3 regions of the Variovorax sp. YR266 genome follow, and region 1 is predicted to be linked to each of the others. Evidence: predicted binding sites of a transcription regulator. Region 1 holds the regulator's gene; each other region holds the start of a gene.
What was found. Region 1 encodes LexA, which represses DNA repair genes until DNA is damaged. Its sites were predicted from a motif close to ACTGTATNNNNATACAGT; they were not measured.
Positions count from the first base shown of each region.

Region 2: recA (recombinase RecA) is a predicted target of LexA. The motif match lies at 1,284-1,301, and genes of this name have one in related genera.
Region 3: BLW48_RS19165 (PA0069 family radical SAM protein) is a predicted target of LexA. The motif match lies at 830-847, and genes of this name have one in related genera.

Region 1 is NZ_FNPM01000005.1:5,948-8,210, reverse strand. Features, by position in the region: gene BLW48_RS14395 (D-2-hydroxyacid dehydrogenase family protein) at 1-151, opposite strand, end outside; gene BLW48_RS14390 (hypothetical protein) at 242-607, opposite strand; gene lexA (transcriptional repressor LexA) at 746-1,429, opposite strand; gene BLW48_RS14380 (asparaginase) at 1,503-2,263, shown strand, end outside.
Region 2 is NZ_FNPM01000003.1:252,482-254,744, forward strand. Features, by position in the region: gene recX (recombination regulator RecX) at 1-88, opposite strand, end outside; gene recA (recombinase RecA) at 131-1,237, opposite strand; gene BLW48_RS10355 (MarR family winged helix-turn-helix transcriptional regulator) at 1,384-1,869, shown strand; gene BLW48_RS10360 (response regulator transcription factor) at 1,933-2,263, shown strand, end outside.
Region 3 is NZ_FNPM01000007.1:129,692-131,954, forward strand. Features, by position in the region: gene BLW48_RS19155 (thiol-disulfide oxidoreductase DCC family protein) at 1-97, opposite strand, end outside; gene BLW48_RS19160 (GbsR/MarR family transcriptional regulator) at 158-751, opposite strand; gene BLW48_RS19165 (PA0069 family radical SAM protein) at 872-1,966, shown strand; gene BLW48_RS19170 (MarR family winged helix-turn-helix transcriptional regulator) at 1,963-2,263, opposite strand, start outside.

The DNA of each region.
Region 1 (2,263 bases):
CGATCACGTCGGCATCCTTGAGGCGGACCGATAGTTGCCCGATGCCTTTCACCGTGTTGGTGTAGACCTTGGCCGCGTACGCGTCCAGCTTGGCGGCGCAGCGCAATTTGCGCACGGCGTCCTGGTAATCGTCGAGGATCACAATGTTCATGGCGTGCCATTGTGCCTCGCAGCATTGGAATGTCGTGCCCGTGAACGTTTGGATACCCGCCCCCACAGCCGCTCGCAGGGGTGTTCGGGCTCAATGCAGGCGTGTCGAGCGCGGGGCCGTGGCCATGGTTTCGGCGGTTTCGAGTGCTGCCAGCCGGTCGAGTTCGGCGCAGACGTCGGCCATGCGGCCAGAGATCACGACGCGGTTGCTGTGCTGCTGGCCCTTGCCGTCGACCACGCGGACCACGCGCAATGGGCGCGCCGGTGCTGTGGGCGTTGCAGTGCCGCTGGAGCGGGCAGTGCAGGCGGGGCGTACTGCCACATAGCGCAATCCGGCCGAGGTTTCAGCTGCGTCGAGGTGATCCCTGCGGTGAGGGCGGCGTGCCGGCATCAGACGGCTGGCCAGCGATTGCAGCGGCATCCAGAAATCAGCGATGGCGAGGAGGGCGATTCCCATGTGAACTCCAAAAAAGTATGAGGTTGAACACAGGCAGGATTTCTTGAATCGGCCGCGACAGGGTGATGGCGACTCTTCGCCATACGCCCGCCACCTGTTGCTGCCGGATGGGGTGCTGCGGAAAGCAGGCCGTGAGGCCTACATCAGCATGGTGTTGCGGATGAGCCCCACTGCGAGGCCTTCGATTTCGAACGGCTCGCCGGGCTGGACGATGATGGTCGGGTAGTCGGGGTTCTCGGCGTGCAGCTCGATGACCTGCTTGTTGCGCTTCAGGCGCTTGACGGTCACTTCGTCACCCAAGCGTGCGACCACGATCTGGCCGTTGCGCGCTTCCTTGGTGGCTTGCACCGCGAGAAGGTCGCCATCCATGATGCCGGCGTCGCGCATCGACATGCCGCGCACCTTGAGCAGGTAGTCGGGCTGGCGCTGGAACAACGTGTTCTCGACGTAGTAGGTCTGGTCGACGTGCTCTTGCGCGAGGATGGGGGAGCCGGCTGCGACGCGACCGATGAGCGGCAACGCCAGTTGGGCCATGCCGGGCAGCGAGAGCGAGAACTGGCCGCCCTCGCGGTGGCGCGTTTCATTGAGAGAGCGCAGGGCGTCGCCCTTGAGGCGGATGCCGCGGGAAGTGCCGCTGACCAGCTCGATGACGCCCTTGCGGGCTAGTGCCTGCAGGTGCTCTTCGGCGGCGTTGGCCGACTTGAACCCGAGCTCATTGGCGATTTCGGCGCGCGTGGGTGGCGCACCAGTGCGTGCGATGGCGCTCTGGATGAGATCCAGGATCTGCTGCTGGCGGGCTGTAAGCTTCACGGCGAACTGCATATGTGGTTCCTTGCGGCACTGGCTAGATATCCAGTACCTGTATTTTTAACCAGTTTTTAAAAGTTGACAAGCCATGGTCAATTCCTCTTCGCCTGAAGTGCGCCGTCGTGTGGTGGTTTTGGGCACCGGCGGCACCATTGCCGGCCGGGCAGCCAGCAGCGGCGACAACATCGGCTACACCGCCGGGCAGGTCGGCGTGGCCGATCTGCTGGGCGGGATCGAGGCGCCCGAGGGCGTCGCTCTGGAGGCAGAGCAGGTGGCGCAGGTCGACAGCAAGGACATGTCGTTCGACATCTGGCAGCAGTTGGCCCGACGCTGTGCGCACTGGTTGGCGCAGGCCGACGTGGCGGGCGTGGTGATCACGCACGGCACCGACACACTCGAAGAGACGGCGTTCTTCCTGCACTCGGCGCTGGCTCCGTCCAAGCCCGTGGTGCTCACCTGCGCGATGCGTCCGGCCACCGCACTGGCGCCCGACGGACCGCAGAACGTGCGCGACGCCATCAGCGTTGCCGCGACGGAAGGTGCACGGGGCGTGACCGTGGTGTGCGCCGGCGCAATCCACAGCGGCATCGATATCCAGAAAGTGCACACCTACCGACTCGATGCTTTTGCTTCAGGTGATGCGGGGCCGGTCGGCTACGTCGAGGAAGGAGAGGTACGCCGTGTCCGGGAGTGGCCTGAGGGATCGGCGTCGCAGGCGTCGAAGCTCTTCGAGGCGACCAGCGTGCAGTGGCCCCGCGTCGAGATCGTCATGAGCCATGCCGGCGCCAGCGGCGCGGTGATCGAAGCGCTACTGCAGCCCAATGCCGCCGATCCCGTGCGCGGGCTGGT
Region 2 (2,263 bases), on a different contig from region 1:
GCTTGCGCTCCAGCTCCGCGCGCGAATGTTCGCGCTGGCTCAGCAGGCGCAGTGCGCGGCCTTTGAGGGACGGGGCGTTGAATGCCATTCGGGGGTCGCTCGCGCGGCCCCCGGGGAGCCGCGCTCTGGCTTATTCGCCCTTGTCGGCCTTCTCGGCCTTGGCAGCCTTCTGCGGCTTCTCGGGCGTGGCGCCGGCATCGGCGGCCAGCAGCGGGATGCCCAGCGACTCGCGCACCTTGTTCTCGATCTCGCGCGACAGCTCGGGGTTCTCGCGCAGGAACTCGCGGGCGTTGTCGCGGCCCTGGCCGATCTTCTCGCCGTTGTAGGCGTACCAGGCGCCCGACTTGTCGACGATCTTGGCGGTCACGCCCATGTCGATGATCTCGCCTTCGCGGCTGATGCCTTCGCCGAACAGGATGTCGAACTCCGCCGTCTTGAACGGGGGCGAGACCTTGTTCTTCACCACCTTCACCTTGGTTTCGTTGCCGATGGCCTCGTCGCCCTTCTTGATGGTGCCGATGCGGCGGATGTCCAGGCGCACCGAGGCGTAGAACTTAAGCGCGTTGCCGCCGGTGGTGGTTTCGGGCGAGCCGAACATCACGCCGATCTTCATGCGGATCTGGTTGATGAAGATGACCATGCAGTTGGTCTTCTTGATCGTGGCCGTGAGCTTGCGCAGCGCCTGGCTCATCAGGCGGGCCTGCAGGCCGGGCAGCGAGTCGCCCATTTCGCCTTCGATTTCAGCCTTGGGCGTGAGCGCGGCGACCGAGTCGATGACGATCAGGTCGACGGCGCCGGAGCGCACCAGCGAGTCGACGATTTCAAGGGCCTGCTCGCCGGTGTCGGGCTGGCTGATCAGCAGGTCGGACAGGTTCACGCCGAGCTTCTGGGCGTACTGCACGTCGAGCGCGTGCTCGGCATCGACGAAGGCGCAGGTGCCGGCCTGCTTCTGCATGGCGGCAATGACTTGCAGCGTGAGCGTGGTCTTGCCCGACGATTCCGGGCCGTAGATTTCGATCACGCGGCCGCGCGGCAGGCCGCCGACGCCCAGCGCGATGTCCAGGCCCAGCGAGCCGGTGGAAACCACCTGGATGTCTTCGAGCGCCTCGCCTTCGCCGAGCCGCATGATCGTGCCCTTGCCGAACTGCTTTTCGATCTGGGCCAGCGCGGCTTGCAGCGCCTTGGCTTTTTCACTGTTGGCGACCGAGATGCTTGCGCCCTTGACGACTGCGTCCATGTGGAAACTCCTTGAAAATCAACGGTTTGTGTTGGGTTTCATCCGATCTGCTTTTAACTACAGGCTGGATGCTTGAACAGTAGTGTAGGGGCTGATGGGTTGGCGCAAACCCATTTTTTGGTCAGTTTGCTTTACCATTTACCGCCATGGCCGAAGCTGCTTTCCCGACCGACCCCGATGCCTGGCGCCAGACCCACCTGGGCCGCCTGCTCGGCCACGCCATGCGTCGCTTCGACGAGCGCGTGCTGGAGCTGATGGCGCACGACGTCGACGTGCCGCTGGCGCTGTCGAACCTCGCGGCGCGCGCGCAGGTGAGCGCGGCGCACATCCACATCACGCGGCACCTGGCGCGCGAGGGCTCGCGCCTCACGGAACTGGCCGAGCGCGCGGGCATGACCAAGCAGGCAATGGGGGCGCTGGTCGACCAGTGCGAGGCCTGGGGGCTGGTCACGCGCGGGCCCGATCCGCTCGACGCGCGGGCGCGGCGCGTGCTCTTCACCGCCGACGGGCTTGCCTGGCTAGACGCCTTCCGCAGCGCGGTGACGCAGGCCGAGAGCGAGTTCCGAAGCAGCGTCGGCGACGAGATCGCCACCGTGGTAACCATCGGACTGGAAGCCTACACAGCGGGCTAGACTCGCCCCAGAGACAAATGTGAACGGCGCCGGTTTGGCGCCCGAACGGGCTGGAGGTGACGCATGCGGATTCTGATTGCCGAAGACGACCAGGTGCTGGCCGATGCCCTGCTGCGCAGCCTGCGCACCTCGGGCGCGGCGGTCGACCACGTGGCGAACGGCTCGCAGGCCGACACCGCGCTCATGACGCACGACGAGTTCGACCTGCTGATCCTCGACCTCGGGCTGCCCAGCCTGCACGGCATCGAGATTCTCAAGCGCCTGCGCGCGCGCGGCTCGCAGCTGCCGGTGCTGGTGCTCACCGCGGCCGACAGCGTCGAGGAACGCGTCAAGGGCCTGGACCACGGCGCCGACGACTACATGGCCAAGCCCTTCAGCCTGCAGGAGCTCGAAG
Region 3 (2,263 bases), on a different contig from region 1:
CGCGCGCCTTGAGGCTGCCCATTTCGGCCGAGCAGATCGCGCAGCTTGCGTCGAAGTAGATCGTGAGCGGGTAGGCAGGAAGGGCGGTGTGGCTCATGTTGCTTTTGGTTCTCGATATTTCTGTCAAAACAGAAACTGAAAGGCAAAAAAAGGGGCCTCAGATCATCGGCAGGCTGGCATGGTGCGCGTCCGGGTCTTCGTCCTTGCCGCCCTTGCTGGACGCAGCGATATCGCCACGCACGAACCTCTGCACGCTCGCGCCCAGCGTCATCACCTTGTCAAGCGTGCCGGGCGACAGCCGCAGCATTTCGTCGGCCCAGGTGGCGAGCTTGTCCATGAGTTCCATGGTGGAGCGGATGCGGTCCTGTGCATCGGCCGGTTCCTTCTGGAAGTCGGGGCTGGAGACCAGCTCGCGCAGCACGCGCACGGTGGGGTCGAATTCGCGTTCCTTGCGTTCGCGCACGACGGTGCGGAACAGCTCCCACACGTCGACGCTGGTCTCGAAATAGTCGCGCCGGTCGCCCAGCGTGTGGGTTACGCGCACGAGATTCCAGGCCTGCAGCTCCTTCAGGCTGTTGCTGATGTTGGAGCGGGCGACGCCGAGCGTGTCGCTCAGCTCCTCGGCGTTCATCGGCTTGCCATGCGCGAAGAGCAGGGCGTGGATCTGCGAGACGGTGCGGTTGACGCCCCACATGGAGCCCATTTCGCCCCAGTGCAGGACGAACTTGCGTTGAATGTCGGTGAGTTCCATGGCGTCGAGTTTAGGATTTATGAAATTTCTGTCAATAGAGAAATTGAAAAACTGGCGACAACGGTGAATCGGTGGAATACTGTATGAATAAACAGTAAATCCAGCCTCGAAGGAGTTGCCATGCCAGCTGCCCGGATCCCCATTCACGCCATCAAGGGCCGCGGCGCGGCCACGCATATCGCGCATCGCTTCTCGAAGGACGAGCGCAACGCCTTCGACGACGGCTGGGGCACGCTCGAAGAAGGCGTGGCCGAGGCCGATGAGCTCCAGCCCATTGCCACCGAGGTGCGCTTCGAGGACGTGAAGTCGGTGCTCAACGGGAACGACTCGCCCGACATCTACTTCGACCGATCGCTCAATCCGTACCGCGGTTGCGAACATGGCTGCATCTACTGCTTCGCCCGGCCCACGCACAGCTACCTGAATCTCTCTCCCGGCCTCGACTTCGAGACCAAGCTCATCGCCAAGCGCAACATCGTCGAGGTGCTGCGCACCGAGCTCGGGCGTAAGAGTTACAAACCCAGCTACATCGCCATCGGCACTGCCACCGACTGCTACCAGCCCATCGAGCGCGATCTGCGGCTCACGCGTTCGATCATCGAGTTGCTGCAGGAAACGCGGCATCCGTTCGCGCTGGTCACCAAGTCGAGCGCCATCGAGCGCGACCTCGACTTGATCGCGCCCATGGCGGCCGACCACCTGGTGGCCGTGTACGTGACCGTGACCACGCTCGACGGCGAACTCGCCCGCAAGCTGGAGCCGCGCGCCGCCGCGCCGCATCGCCGGCTGCGCACCATCCGCACGCTGACCGATGCCGGCGTGCCGGTCGGCGTGAGCGTGGCGCCGCAGATTCCCTTCGTCACCGAAGACATGGAGCAGGTGCTCGAAGCCGCGTGGGAGGCCGGCGCGCGCAGCGCCTTCTACACGGTGGTGCGGCTGCCGTGGGAGGTGGCGCCGCTCTTCAAGGAATGGCTGATGCTGCACTACCCGCAGCGCGCCGACCGCATCATGGCGCGCATCCACGAGATGCGCGGCGGCAAAGACTACGACGCCGACTTCGCCACGCGCATGAAGGGCTCGGGCCTGTGGGCCGACCTGATCCACCAGCGCTTCGAGAAGGCCACGAACCGCCTCGGCTACAACCGCGAGCGCATTCCGCTGGATGTCACCGCGTTCCGGCCGCCTGGGGCTGCGGGGCAGGGCAACTTGTTCTAGCCGTACTCAGGCGCGCACTCAGGCCACCGATGGCGCGTGCCGCCCGAGCGGCGGTCGGCTTTTTCCGGGACCACGCCCAGCGCGCTCAGTTCCCTGCCGCGCAATTCGAGCCGGTGCAGGCACTCGAGAAAGATGTCGAGGTGCTCCGCGTCGATGCCGTCGAGAAGATCCATGTTGAGGCGGGCGACCCGCGGAAACAGCGCGTCGCAGAGCTCGCGGCCGGTGGAGCTCAGGCGCACATGTACTTCGCGGCCGTCCTGCGCATCCTGGCGCCGCTCCACCAGTTTCTTCTCGCTG